DNA from 3 places in the Staphylococcus saccharolyticus genome. Region 3 is predicted to be linked to each of the others. Evidence: riboswitches for the same ligand, from Rfam matches in the RefSeq annotation. Region 3 holds a riboswitch; each other region holds the start of a gene.
What was found. A riboswitch is a leader RNA that binds a small molecule or an ion and turns the genes downstream of it on or off. The one in region 3 is predicted to bind thiamine pyrophosphate.

Region 1: another riboswitch for thiamine pyrophosphate. It lies ahead of tenA (thiaminase II); the one in region 3 lies ahead of DYE57_RS10360 (SDR family oxidoreductase).
Region 2: another riboswitch for thiamine pyrophosphate. It lies ahead of DYE57_RS08285 (ECF transporter S component); the one in region 3 lies ahead of DYE57_RS10360 (SDR family oxidoreductase).

The regions. Positions count from the first base shown of each region.
Region 1 covers NZ_UHDZ01000001.1:812,311-817,458, reverse strand. Annotated here, with positions in the region: gene thiM (hydroxyethylthiazole kinase) at 1-585, opposite strand, end outside; gene thiD (bifunctional hydroxymethylpyrimidine kinase/phosphomethylpyrimidine kinase) at 578-1,399, opposite strand; gene tenA (thiaminase II) at 1,392-2,081, opposite strand; TPP riboswitch at 2,157-2,256, opposite strand; gene DYE57_RS03865 (transglycosylase family protein) at 2,389-3,072, opposite strand; gene DYE57_RS03860 (single-stranded DNA-binding protein) at 3,457-3,852, opposite strand; gene DYE57_RS03855 (YwpF-like family protein) at 4,042-4,482, shown strand; gene fabZ (3-hydroxyacyl-ACP dehydratase FabZ) at 4,733-5,148, opposite strand, start outside.
Region 2 covers NZ_UHDZ01000001.1:1,687,691-1,692,838, reverse strand. Annotated here, with positions in the region: gene DYE57_RS08295 (energy-coupling factor transporter transmembrane component T family protein) at 1-687, opposite strand, end outside; gene DYE57_RS08290 (ABC transporter ATP-binding protein) at 680-2,083, opposite strand; gene DYE57_RS08285 (ECF transporter S component) at 2,097-2,672, opposite strand; TPP riboswitch at 2,758-2,859, opposite strand; gene graF (glycopeptide resistance-associated protein GraF) at 3,644-3,778, opposite strand; gene auxA (lipoteichoic acid stability factor AuxA) at 3,936-5,148, shown strand, end outside.
Region 3 covers NZ_UHDZ01000001.1:2,106,617-2,111,764, reverse strand. Annotated here, with positions in the region: gene DYE57_RS10370 (HAD family hydrolase) at 1-41, shown strand, start outside; partial or broken gene DYE57_RS10365 (LLM class flavin-dependent oxidoreductase) at 243-455, opposite strand; partial or broken gene DYE57_RS10360 (SDR family oxidoreductase) at 511-1,135, opposite strand; TPP riboswitch at 1,365-1,463, opposite strand; gene DYE57_RS10355 (deoxynucleoside kinase) at 1,603-2,265, opposite strand; gene DYE57_RS10350 (deoxynucleoside kinase) at 2,268-2,876, opposite strand; gene tadA (tRNA adenosine(34) deaminase TadA) at 2,941-3,447, shown strand; gene DYE57_RS10340 (HAD family hydrolase) at 3,665-4,540, shown strand; gene DYE57_RS10335 (NADPH-dependent FMN reductase) at 4,557-5,123, shown strand.

The DNA of each region.
Region 1 (5,148 bases), 1.3 Mb from region 3:
GATACCTCCTAATAAACATCCTGCACCAGTTATCTTAGCCAAAAGTGGAGAGCCATTTGATAATTTAATCATTTGATGATTTTGAGCTATGACATCATCTTTGCCAGTAATAACGACTGCTGTATTTAGAATGTCTGAAGCCTTTTTGGCAATTTCAACTGAATCTAAAGAATTATCACTATCCGTTCCTTTCATAGTTGTTTGCGAATCCACTAATGTTAGTATCTCAGAAGCGTTACCCTTAATTACTGTAACATCTACTTCGGCTAAAAATTTTTGGCAAAACTTTTTACGATATGTTGAAGCACCAACTGCTACCGGATCAAAAACAATAGGCGTCCTTTGTTGATTGGCTATTTTAACAATTTTTAAAATATCCTCTTCATTTTCATGAGTAAGAGTGCCTATATTAATTAATAACGCGTTAGCAACTTTTGTAAACTCTTCAGCTTCTTCAGGAGCCTCACTCATTGCTGGACTAGCCCCCAAACTTAGCAAGCCATTTGCTGTAAAGTTCTTTACCACGTCATTGGTGTAACAAATAATAAGTGGATTGTCTATACGTATTTGTTCTAATTTATTCATCATCTAACCCTTCCTTTTTCATATATGCAAAATGATTTACTGGACCTCTACCATTACCAATTTCTGGTGTATATTCGATACTAAGTGAAATGAATTCTTTGGCTTTTTTAACCGCTTGGTATATTGAACGTCCTTTAGCAAGCTCTGCCGCTATAACTGCAGAAAATGTACAACCAGTACCATGTGTATGTCTTGTATCAAAGCGTTTATTTTCAAATATAAAAACATCATCTGCAGTAAATAAGAAATCTTTTGCTTTATTTAAATCAGCTGAATGTCCACCTTTGATCACAACACCTTTGCTGCCGATTTCATTTATAAAAATAGAACCAACCTGACGCATACTGTCTTCATCATTAATCGTTAAACCAGTTATTTCTTCAGCTTCAGGAATATTTGGTGTAACAACATCTGCTAATGGTAATAATGTAGATTGTAAATGATCTTTAGTGTCATCATCCATAAGTGAATCTCCACTTTTAGCTAGCATCACGGGATCTAACACATATGGAATATCTGCATGAGTGGATAAGTAATCTCGGATAAGTTCCATCGTTTCTTTTGTAGCAATCATTCCTGTTTTAATTGCTTGTGGCAATTCATCACTAAATATACTATCCAGCTGTTCTTTAACCCAAGATGTCTCTAAATTATGAATATGTTGTACACCTAACGTATTTTGAGCTACAATACTCGTTATCGTTGCCATTCCATATACTCCACAAGAGTGAAATGATTTTAAATCTGCCGTTACACCAGCTCCACCAGTTGGATCAGTACCTGCTATAGTTAAAGCAATTTTAGGTTTATTCATTTTTATCGCCTTCATATTGCCACTTTTCATCTATATAAGCCATATTAAAGAAATGACGTTCATGAATTGTACTTTGTAAAAAGTTTTCTTTAATTTCAGCTTTTTGTTTTTCAGTACAATTTACAGTTAATCTGTCCATTAACTGATTGAAAACCTCTACTAACTCATCCATCTCAGTGCTGTAAAATTTAAACCAGTTTGAAGTCACCGATTCTTTATTAAGTCTAGAGTCCTTAATCGCACGTTTACCAATTACCGCATAAACATATGGACATGAAGCCATTGCTGCAATAGTATATGCAGCATTTTCATGAACAAAGGCATTATAATACATATGTTTAATATAATGATCTCCACTTGGTGGCCAAACTTTTTTCTTAACAATTTCATTATATGACTCTTTAATGTAATCAGCTAAAAATTCATGCGCTTCAACTTCACCTTCTAACATAAATTCAATTTGTTCAACTAAGAATTTTACATCTTTCATAGTATGAACTTTAGGTATAAGTAATGCATATAAGTTTGTAAACTCTTTTAAATAAGACGCATCTGCTCTTAGGTATTGTCTAACAGCCTGCTTAGATAGCTTCCCAACTAACAAATCCTGGATAAATCCATCATTATAAATATCTTCAATAATTGGTTGTGCTGCATCCCTTAATTCTTTTGAAAATGTCATAAAAAGCCTCCTTGGATAATAAAAAAACTACTTTCCAACAATGAAAAGTAGCGCGATCAAGGCATAAAGATGCATATTTGATTATGACTACTTTCCTACGTTGGTACTAACCAAATCAGGTTTATAAGGGTCTGAATATCAACATCTCAGCCATATGGCTCCCCTAGTAGTTATATGGATTATTTATTTCACTTACCACAATAGCAAACGATTACATATAAATCAATCAAATGAAACGTATAGTAAAACTAAGCAATAAAAAACCATCTTCCTCTATTGAGAAGATGGTTAAAATTAAGATTCTAAATTAAGCAGTAACCCATTGGTTAGCACCCGCTGAGTTATATAACTTAACTGCAGCAGCATCTTGAACGCTTTCTGGAGCGTTAGCTGGTGATTGACCTTTATATTCACTTGGAGCTACTGAATCCCATGTAGATTGTAAGAATTGATATTTACCTGCTGCACCTGAAGATGGATTAATTGCATGAATGTCGCCACCTGATTCACGTTGAGCAATTTGTTGTAAATGTGAGTTAACATTTACAGATGAACCACTTGAAGCTTTGCTTGATGCAGTAGTTGATTGAGTTTGGGGTTGTTGAGTTTGCTCAGTTTGTGGAGCAGATACTTGAGTTGATGGTTGTTGTGAACTAACTTCTTGCACTGATGCTTGATTATTTGAAGGTGTTGGTTGTTCACTTACATCTTCATGTGCTGGAGTTGATTGACCAGAACCTTCATAACTCCAACTCCAGTTTGAACCATCTGATTCAAAGTGGTATGTGTAACCGTTATAGTCAAAATTGATATTATAAGCACCTTGTTGAATAGGGCTTTCATTTAATGATTGATCATTTGTTTGTGCTTTTTGAGCTAATTCTGCTTTATCTACATTTGTTGCTTCACTTGCGTGTGCGTCGTGACCAGCGTTTCCTGCTACAACGCCTAATCCTACTGCTAGTGATGATGCAATAATTGTCTTTTTCATTATTAAAAATCCTCCTAAAAGTGATTTGTTTTCTTAACTAATTTACAAATACTACTGTAACATCTGAAAAATCAGTGTAGGTTACAGAGAAATAAAAAAAACCATCACTTTTTTACACTCGAATTACATTAAAAAATTGTATAAAATTAGTATAAAACCAACCTCAAAACTGTCATAATAGTTTTTTTCTGTCTTAATTATTAAACACAATTGTAATGTAAATGAAATTTGTCAGATAATTATACAGACATTAGCTTTTTTAAAATTTAAGCGACCATTTCTTTAATAAATACTTATTAAAGCTGGTCGCATGAGTATAATTGAAAGAAAAGGATAAATTAATTTATTAAAAATAGGATGGAGTTTAAGGAAGAGTTAATTCATTTAAATATTCATAATTTCTAATTCGACTGACTGATAAGCGTTTTCGTTAAATTGATTATCAAGGGGGTTGTCGTTGTTTTTCATTTTAGGGGACATAAATTTTATAGTTTCCACGTATAATTCAGTTACAAAATGCGTCTGTCCTTCTTTTTCATATTTTCTAGAACGCATTTGACCAGTTATACCTACGAGTGTGCCTTGAGATGTGTACTTTTCAATGTTAGTGGCAGTTTTACCAAAAGCTTTACATATTAAATAATCACTTGATATTTCATTATTTTCATCTTTATAATTTCTTTCAGTGGCGACGCAAAATGTCGCTACTTTACTTTCCTCCTTCTCATAAATTTGTGCATCTTTAGTTAGTCTACCAACTATTACGATTTTATTTAGCATATGTCACCTCCTTCTTGTAATACATCATAAGCAAGCATATATAGTTTGGTCAAAGTGACAATTGTTTTAAAATAGATAGCTATTTATAGTTAATTTTTGATATATTTAAAGAAAAAAGTTAATTACTGAACTAATATGTGCTAATCATTTGATTTATTGTATATAAAAAAACATTTGGGATGTGAAAAGATGAAAACGTTCAAAGCGGTACGATTTCAGATTGTAAATGACCATGGTGGTGTGTCTGAATATGCAATCGAGGATGGTGTTATCATAAATAAAGAAAGCAGTGGCACTGGCTGGCTGTTGGAAATAGTCATTTCAAATGAACATTATGAAACATTTAAAAATTATATGGACCAAGAAAAGCTTTTAGATATTAGAGTAGTTATTACAAGAACTGCAAATGATCCTGCTTTATTTGATGCAACTGTTAAAAACGTTAATACATTTAAATATACTATGTCAGTCGTCTTTGAATGCCATATTTATACCCTTAGACAAGTTTATGCGGAAATCTTATTAGAAGAGTTAGTAGATGATGGATTAACTGGAGATGAACTTAAAAAAACGTTTAATCGAATGATGCAATCGAAACCAAAATTGAAAGATGAACAATTTGAAAGATGAACAATTTGAAAGATAACAATAATGAGAGAGCGGAACAGAATTCGTATTGACTTCGTTGTCCCCCATAATGTAACCCCAACTTGCTTTGTCTGTAGGATTTCTGTATGAAATTCTCTATGTTGGAGTACCGGACTATAGTTGGATAAAGCTTGATATAAGCGCATTTTTAATTCAATCATAGACTGTCAATATGTAAAAATACCTAGGACAATGGTTGATGTCCCAGGCTCTTTATTTTAAATATCTAAAACTACGCATCTTGAATTGCAAAAGTAAGCTCACAACTACAAGCTATTTGACCATCAATGGTTGCTTTGGCTGTTCCTTTACCAATTGGTCCTTTTATCTTAGTGATTTCGACCTCAAGCATTAAAGTGTCTCCAGGTGTGACTTGTTTTTTAAAACGACATTTGTCAATCCCAGCAAACAATGCAATTTTATCTTTATTCTCTTCATTATTTAACATTGCCACAGCGCCAGTTTGAGCTAAGGCTTCTGTAATTAAGACACCTGGCATAACTGCATAATCAGGAAAATGACCTTGAAAGAATGGTTCATTACCTGAAACTTGTTTTAATCCAACACAGCGCTTTCCTTCTTCGTATTCCACTATTTTATCAATCAATAAAAAAGGTTGTCTATGAGGGATAATTTGTTTAATCTGAT
Region 2 (5,148 bases), 420 kb from region 3:
AAAAGGTGTGCGATAATAATATGTTCTCGGTCCGTCTTTAAAGCCTTTGGATTCCATTGCTACCGACAGTTGATGAGCACGACGTATATTTTGACTTAATAAAGGAATCACTAAATGATTGAGACGTTTGATTCCTTTATAATTTGAGGCATCTATCATTTGATAGCGCATTTTTAGAGAACGACGTAATTGAATCAGTGAGCTTATGATAAGTGGTACTATTCTTATTGCTGCCATAAAAGCGTATGCTATTTTGGGCTTTACTTTTAAATGTTGCATTAAACTGTAAAATATCATCACGATTTGAGAAGTCAATGCTATTAAAATTCCAAACATTGATACTGTTATTGTTCTCATTGATAAATGAAAACCACGAACGATGCTTTCTTGACTGATTTGAATAATACCAAATTTTACCAGCATATGCTCACCATCACCATATAAAATCATAAATAATGATGACATCAAGGCGAAAATGGTCGTCACTAATATGAAAATACCAGTAATTTTAAATTCAGTACCATTAAATAATAGTAAAAATATAAACATTAATACAACGATATAGATCATAAAATCAAAATTGTGAATAAATATAATGAAGAAGAATAATACAATACCTAATAATAATTTAGTAATGATATTAACATCATCTACGAAGGTGTGGTGTTTTTTCCATCTTTCAAACATTGCGTTCACCTTCAATCTCTTTAAGATAATCATCTTCTACATGTAAACGACGTGTTGTGTAGCGATGAATGATTTCTGGATCATGTGTAACCATTACAATAGTTTGACCTTTCTTGACACGTTCTTGAAAAAGTTTAATAAGTTGAAAAGTATTATGACTATCTAAACCAAATGTAGGTTCATCAAGTAAAATAATCTCTGCTTTTGAGCTAAGAGCTGTAGCGACACTTAAGCGGCGTTTTTGACCAGTCGATATTTCAAATGGATGCTGATTTTTTACTTTTTCTAAGTGAAGTAGCTCGAGCAGTTGTATCGTTTCATTTTCGGCATTTTTAGGGTCTAAGTGGTTATAATGAATATGGACTTCGTCATATACAGAATTAGTTATGAATTGTAATTCAGGGTTTTGATAAACTAAATACATATGCTTAGCAGCTTGTTTAATTTTCGATAATGATTGATTACGATAGGTCATGTGACCTTTATATTTTATCAATTGTAATATTGATTCTAGTAAAGATGTTTTACCTGCACCATTTTTTCCTGTAATTGTTATCCATTCACCAGAATGTATCTCGAAATAATCAGTAGAAAACAATGTCTTTTTGCCACGTATGATTCTTCCATTTTCAAATTTAAATAAAGATTCTTGAGAATGATTATGTAATTTGATAGGTTGAGGTGCGTTGTTCCAAGCTTTAGGATGCCAAACACCATATTCAGTTAATAATTTTTCATAATGACTGAGAATAATTTCCGGTGTATCGTCTGCAATAATTTGTCCGTCGTAATTCATCAACAATACACGATCAACATGATGCCAGATATGTTCAACTTTGTGTTCAACAATCAAGACGGTTTGATCATCCCATAGTTCAATGAGTTTTTTCCATAAATATTCAGTTGCTTTTACGTCTAACATAGCGGTTGGTTCATCTAAAAATAACGTTTTAGATTTTTGAAGTATTGTTTCTACGATAGCTAATTTCTGCTTCATCCCACCACTTAATTGATTCACATATGTTTGATCAGTTACGTGTAAATTAACAGATTCTAATGCAGCTTTGATTTCAGCGTCCATTTCGCTGCGTGGTAGTTGTCTATTCTCAAGGACAAATGCTAATTCCTCATAAACTTTGGGCATACAAAATTGAGTGTCAGAGTCTTGGAAAATAACTCCACTTTGATGATCTATTTCTAAGTCATCATATTTCATTGGAAGTTCTATTAAATTTGGTACGATGCCACTTAATACATTAAGTAACGTGCTTTTACCTGATCCAGAGGGACCAAGTAAAAGCACTTTTTCTTTATCATTGATTTCTATATTTAAATTATCAAAAATTTTTCTATCCCCATTTGGATATTTCAAACGCAAATTTTTAACTTTTAACAATTAAAAAATCCCCTTATAGGTTATCGTAATCTTGTTGTGAAGCAGGTCTAAAGAATTTAGTAACCCCAGTTTTATCTAGTGCTTTAACAATACAATAAGAAACTAAACCAGCTAAAACTATACCACTAATTGAACGGAAAATGATAAATAGTAATAAGTTCCATCCCGCAACTTCATTAAGGTAGCCATAAAAATAATCTACTGGGAACGACACTAATGCAGTTGCTAATCCAGCAAGCATCGCTACAGCTGCAGAACGTGATTTATATTTAAAAATAGCGAACACAATTTCACATGCTAAACCTTGTAATACAGCATAAATAATTGTTGGAATATCAAATTTTCCCATGACTATAGTTTCCCCCGCACCGGCAGCGATTTCTGCTAAAAGAGCAATCCCTGGTTTAGGTATGATTAAGTAACAAACAATTGCAGCCATAAACCATACACCGTAAGTCAATTGCTCTAGGTGAATACCTGCAACCTGTACTACATTGTAAATAAACCACCATAGGTTATAAATGATTGCAAATACTACAGAAATTAACACTGTTACGAGTATTTCTGATAGTTTTAAACCTTTTGACATAACAATCCTCCTAAAAAACGCACAACCCTTCCTAGGAAAGCTGTGCGTCAGAAGATAAATCTAATTTGTTTCATTCAATTAGATTATATAATTAACTACACTTTCCTACGCTAGTATCTAGCTAGATCAGGTTCAAAGGGTTTGAGGTAAACCTCATCTCAGTAAACATACACCCCTAGTGCGTTCGATTATTTAATTAATTTAAATGTATGATTTTTATTAAACAATGTCAAGGCTGATTAAAACAAATTAAAGTATATTAATAGATAGTTTTACAATAATTGAGTAGCTATTCGAGTGTATTCAAAAAGTAATGGTTTATCTTTCATAAATTAAAATATTGAAAAATCACCAGAATTTATTACAATTTTTTGAATGTTTTTTAGGAGAACTAGAAAATAATTTATTTATGGGGTGCTTTTTTAAATAAGGAGAACGTCTTATGATAAAGATTGTCCGTATTTGCGGTGCTGTAATTTTATTATTGAAATGTTACGCAGTGATAAATTTTTTCTTCTTTGATTGATGGGCAGGTTATTCAAGTCAGAAACAAATTAATACTTACATTAAAAATAATGACACGTATCAACTTCATAGAATTACGACAGATAAAAAAACATATAACTTTTTATTAAATGAAGAGTCGGTTTTAATCAAATTGCAAGCAGACAATCAAGGAAGTGGTGATTTAGGCTAATATATAGTGAATGTTAACGATAAAAATGCGTATTTGGCTGTTTATATTAAATATGATTTCTTACCAGAAATACCAAAGGTAAAATCGTTAAAATTAGAAAAATAGTTTTGATTCACTGCCAATATAGTATTCTAAGGATGATTGCTATAAATTTAAGCGAAAATATATAATCTGTAGATTTATGTATTAGTAAAACCTCAGAGTTAACTCTGAGGTTTTACTTAGCATCTATAAATATTTAATTGTTTTTGCATGGAAAAATGTCTTTAAACTACTAATCTAAAGTATCCTGAATATCTTTTTTAGTTTGTTCGATATCGTCAGTTTTTTCTTCATTTTGTTCTTTTAATTTTTCTTCAACTTCTTTAGCTTGTTCAGCTGATTTCTTTTTATATTCTTCTTTTCCCATAATATTTCCTCCCCCCTTAAACAGGAATTTTAGTTTACACATATAAGTTACCCCGTTATTCTAGTAATAAACGTTTATAAGACTATAGACGTATTTAATAGTTAATTTAAAGACAATTATAAAATCTTCATATATAATAACTTTTGAGGTGAACAGTATGTCTTTTCTTAGGAAACACACCGAGATCATATTTAGCTACATTATCGGTATCGTTTCACTTTTCACAGGTCTCATCATTCTTATTAACTTACCATTAATTAAACACTTTAATGGGGATAAGAAAGTTAATACACATGTACATAATGTATGGGAATTTCTTAATGCATTCTTCGCTGAAATCATTAAAGTGATGAGTAGATTTATAGGTTGTTTTCCAATAATAAGTGCCATTATTATTATTATGTTTGGTATCTTATTAATGTTATTAGGTCATACGTTATTTAGAACAATAAAATATGACTATGACATTTCTATTTTCTTTTTGGTTATTGGTATTATGTATTTCATTATTACATTATTACTTATGACACAAGTTTATGGTTTCTTCGCAATCGTATTTATCATACCGTTCATCGTACATATTGGATATATCGTATATAAAGATGAATTAAATCATAATAATCGCAAAAATCACTATATGTGGATTATTGTGACATATAGTATTAGTTATTTAATTACACAAATCGTATTATATGGTCGTATTGATGCTAATGAAATTGAATCAATAGATATTTTAAGTGTAAATACTTTCTTCATTATTATGTGGTTATTAGGTCAAATGGCAATTTGGAATTTCTTATTCTTAAGACGTTCATTACCTTTAACTAAAGAAGAATTAGGTGAAGAAGAACCTGAGCTTTCAAGAACTAATAAAGGGAACGTATCTAATCAAACAAAAGTTCACTTAAAACAACTCCAAGATAAGACAACAGAATATGCACGTAAGACAAGAAGAAGTGTTGATTTAGATAAGATGAGAGCTAAAAGGGATAAATTTAAAGATAAAGTTAAGAATATAGTTGATATTCAAGAAGACGATATTCCACATTGGATGAAAAAGCCTAAATGGATTAAACCAATGTATGTTCAACTATTTTGCGGTGTCGTCATTTTATTCTTCGCATTTTTAGAGTTTAATAATCGTAATTCTTTATTCTTATCCGGAGAATGGGAGTTGTCACAAACACAATATGTTGTTGAATGGGTTACACTTATTTTGTTACTATTCATCATTATCATTTATATTGCGACGACACTAACTTATTATTTAAGAGATAAATTTTATTATCTACAGCTCTTCATGGGAAGTATATTATTCTTTAAATTCTTAACTGAATTTATCAATATTATGATTCACGGTTTATTACTAT
Region 3 (5,148 bases):
CTAAAGATATAAAAAAAGTGCTAGAACAATATGAAAAATAAAGTGTTTTATGAAAGTAAGAACGACGTGGGACTTTTTTGGATTTATTCAAACTTCCACGTCTTGTTTTTAATGTACTTTAAATGAGGAATTTAAAGATTTAAAGCCAAGCAACTCACGCAATGTAGACGACTGATATGCATCTCTAAATAATCCACGATGTTGTATGGTATAACATGTTCTACAAAATCTTCAAGACTGTATGGTAAAGTAGCATTATCACTAGCATTAAAAGCTTGATTATCTGCAAAAAACACTATATCTAAGAGTCCTTTTTCAGCTATATGAGCTAAATGCTGGTAATAAGAGACGTTACCAATGTCTTCGATATAAGAATCCTCCATACGCCATGCAGATTGATGATGACCACACCCGTAAAGTAAAACACCTATGTTCATTTGACATTTGTTTTTCATATGAGCACCTCATTTATTAATTTCTTTTAAAAATGCGTAAACTAAAATTATACAATTAATTCATCGTTAAGCCACCATCAACAGTAATATTTTGACCTGTTACACCGCGGGCTTCATCTGATGCAAGATATACAACCATATTCGCAACATCTTGAGGTGTTGTAACCTTTTAAGAGGAGTTGTTTGAGCGATTAATTCAAATACTTCAGGAGTAGTAACAGCACTAGCATCCGTAGTCTTTAATAGACTACCTGAAACAACATTTGCTGTAATTCCGAATTGACTAAGTTCGGCTGCAATATTACGAGTGAAACCGATAAGTCCTGCTTTTGCAGTTGTATACCATGATAAGGAACGACAGGGTTTTGATACAGATTAGTTCCAATACTTATGATACAACCACTTTGTTGTGCAATGAATTGAGAAATAACACTTTGTGTAACATTGAATGCACCTTTTAAAGTACCATTAAGTTGTTGCTCATAATCTTCCCAAGTTAAATCCTTAAATGCTTTCTGTTGTGTTGGATCAAATTTAAAATTAACTAATGCATTATTAATGACAATATCAATTTGACCAAAATGCTCTGTGGCTTGTTGTATCATTTGATCTACTTCAGTACGATTTGTAACATCAGCTTGAATAGCAATGACTTTATTTTCATCATAATTTGCGATTAAACGTTCTGCTTTGTCTTTATTTTGTTTGTAATTGACTACGACATTGTAATTTTTTCCAGTAAAGTTGTCGCGATTTGAGCTCCAAGATCACGACTACTTCCTGTAATAATTGCAGTTTTTATCATTTTTATAAGCGCCCAAGTTAAACTTTAATTAAGAAAAAATGCACAACACTCTAGAGAAAAGTTGTGCATCTTAGTAATTAATATATGAAGACAGATTAATAGTAAGATTATATTTCACACTTTCCTCCGCTAGTGTTAACTAGTTCAGGTTCAAAGGGTTTGGATAAATCTATCTCAGTTCTTAAACACCCCTAGTGCTATATATTATAAACATATGTGTTTTGAAAAATAATGTCAATACGATTAAGAAGCTCTATACATTTTTCAATAGTAAAAGAAACATCCTGTAAAAATTTTCCGAGGAAAATTGAAGTTGCTCGATTTTCCGTGGAATTATTTTTATTATCTATTATCAACTTCACGATAAATTTTAATAATACGTGCAATTTTTTCAATAATAGGATTTAGAGAATCTAAATCTTTATGAATATCGTATTCATTAATATTCACGCGAACTACAGGACAAGCATTAAAGTTATTTATCCAATTTTCATAACGTTTAAATAGCTTTTTCCAATATCCAGGATTAGTATTAATCTCCATATCACGACCGCGTTGTTTGATACGATCAATCACCTCATCATAATCACACTCTAGATAAATAAGCACATCTGGTTTGGGGAAATATGGTGTCATTACCATGGCATCGAATAATTCTGCGTATGTATGATAATCTTCTTTACTCATGGTACCTTGTTCTTCATGCATTTTCGCGAAAATATCAACATCTTCATAAATTGAGCGATCTTGTACAAAACCGCCACCATATTCAAACATGCGCTTTTGTTCTTTAAAGCGTTTGGCAAGAAAATAGATTTGAAGATGGAAACTCCAACGTTCAAAATCGTGATAAAATTTATCTAAATAAGGGTTATGATCCACGTTTTCAAATGAAGTTTTAAAATTTAATTTATCAGCCAGTGCTTGTGTTAGCGTCGATTTACCTATGCCCACTGTACCAGCGATTGTAATGATTGCATTTTGGGGGATGCTATAATTATTCATCTTTAACGAGCTCCAATCATTGGTTTTACTATATTTAAAATATCTTGATAATCGTCTTCATTTTCAACAAAATCTACGTTTGTCGTATCAATAAGTACGATATTTGCACCTTCATTTTTTAACGATTCATAGTACGCTTGATAATCTTTTTTTAAAGTTAATAAGTAATCATCTTCGATGTGCGATTCAAAACTACGATTACGTTTAGCAATTCTTGATTTTAATACCTCTAAATCGGCATCTAAAAAGATAATTATGTTAGGCATTTCTAAGTCTTCAGTTAAAATGTCAAAAATGCGACTAAATTTATCAAATTCTGAGGCATTTAAGGTATTTTTAGCAAATATTTTATTTTTATGAATATGATAATCACTAACTACACCTTGGCGTAATTCTTCAATATCTCTAATTTGTTTATATCTGTTACATAAAAAGAACATTTCTGTCTGGAAACTCCACTTTTCAATATCATCGTAAAAATCAGATAAAAAAGGATTCTCATCTACAATTTCTTTTTCTTCATAAAAGCCTAGTGAGTGGCTTAAACGATTGGCAAGTGAAGATTTTCCAACACCTATAGGTCCTTCAATAGCAATAAAAGGTTTATTCATAATCACTTCTCCAAATGTTAAGATAGACAATGAGTATTGTACCATAAGTGAGGTATTCCGACATATGAGAAATGATAAGGATTATATGCGTTTAGCAATTAAAGAAGCGCACAAAGCAATGACTATTGGCGAAGTGCCTATTGGAGCTATTATCGTTAAAGATCACCAAGTGATTGCTCGCGCTCACAATTTAAGAGAAACATTACAACAACCGACTGCTCATGCAGAACATATAGTAATTGAACGGGCATCAGAAATCGTTGGAAGCTGGAGATTAGAGGATTGTACTTTATATGTCACATTAGAACCATGCGTGATGTGTGCGGGAGCTATTGTAATGAGTCGTATTCCAAGAGTCGTCTACGGTGCTACTGATCCTAAAGGTGGATGTTCTGGAAGTTTGATGAATTTACTTGAGCAACCTCAGTTTAATCATCGATCTAGTGTTGAATCGGGGGTTTTGGAAAAGGAATGTAGCCAGCTACTTCAAAGTTTTTTTAAACAAATTCGTGAACAGAAAAAAGCTTTGAAACAAGTGAAGATACAAAACGATGCAAATTTGTTAGAATGATGATGTACAGCAAATGAGAGAAGAAAATATCACCATACATTACAGAAATATTGAAACATAAAAGATATATTGATATCAATCAAAGGCAGGGTGTACCCAATATATTAATTAAATTACGCTTTATATCTAAGTACTTTTGTCTAAAATAATAAAAAGATGCATACGTAAGTGGTATTAAAATATTTGTCTTACAATCAATCAGAAACGAGGTCAACGAATGATAAAGCTAATTGCAACAGATATGGATGGAACATTACTTAACGCAGCACACGAAATTTCTTCAACAAATCAGGAAGCCATTAAATTTGCTCAAGAACACGGTATTACAGTGGTCATCGCAACTGGTAGAGCATTTTATGAAGCTAATACGCCCATTGCAGAAACTGATTTAAAGGTACCTTACATATGTTTAAATGGGGCTGAAGTACGTGATGAGTCATTTAATATTATGAGTACGTCACATCTTAACCACTCGTTGGTTAAAAAAGTTACGACGACTTTAAAAGATAAAGATATATACTATCAAATTTATACCAACAGAGGGATTTACACTGAAGACCCTAAGCGTGATTTAGCTATTTATATAGATATCGCTGAACGTGCTGGTCAAAAAGCAGATGTTACAAAAATTAAAAATAGCATACAAAAACGTATCGACAACGGTACTTTAAAAGTCGTTGATAATTATGACAATATTGAAGATATTCCAGGCGAATTAATTATGAAGGTGTTAGCGTTTGATTCAGATTTAGGTAAAATAGATCAAGTAGGTCAAGAATTAGCGTTATCGCCTAACCTTGCAGTTTCTTCCTCTTCAAGAGGTAATTTAGAAATCACTCATTCCGATGCTCAAAAAGGGATTGCATTATCAACAATTGCGAAACAACTTGGTGTTGATTTAAAACATGTGATGGCATTAGGTGATAACCTAAATGATATTTCTATGCTAGAAAGAGTGGGATATCCTGTAGCAATGGATAATGCGACTCAAGAAGTTAAAACTATAGCTAAGTATATGACTGATTCTAATGAAAATAGTGGTGTTGGGAAAGCCGTAATGAAATTTTTAAAGAGCGAAAATGATATAACTTAATTAAGAGGTGTCAAAAATGAAAGGATTAATTATTGTTGGGAGTGCCCAAGTAGGGTCTCACACAAATGCTTTAGCAAAATATTTAAAAGGTCAATTAGGTGCACATCAAGTTGATGTGGAAATTTTTGATTTGGCTGAAACGCCTATTTATCAGTTAGACTTTTCAGGTACAACTCAAGCAGTTGATGAGATTAAGAATAATGTTAAAGATCTTCAAGAAAAAGCGATGGAATCGGATTTCTTAATTTTAGGAACACCAAATTATCATGGTTCTTACTCAGGAATTCTTAAAAATGCATTAGACCATTTAAATATGGATTATTTCAAAATGAAACCTGTAGGATTAATTGGTAATAGTGGTGGAATCGTAAGCTCTGAACCATTATCTCATTTAAGAGTCATCGTACGTAGTTTGCTAGGTATTGCTGTACCTACTCAAATTGCGACATATGATTCAGATTACGCTAAACTCGATGATGGGACATTATATTTAGAAGATAATGAATTCCAACTGCGTGCTAAATTATTTGTAGATCAAATTGTATCATTTGTGAATAATAGTCCTTATGAACATTTAAAATAAATGTAAATTGAAAACTGACCCTTAG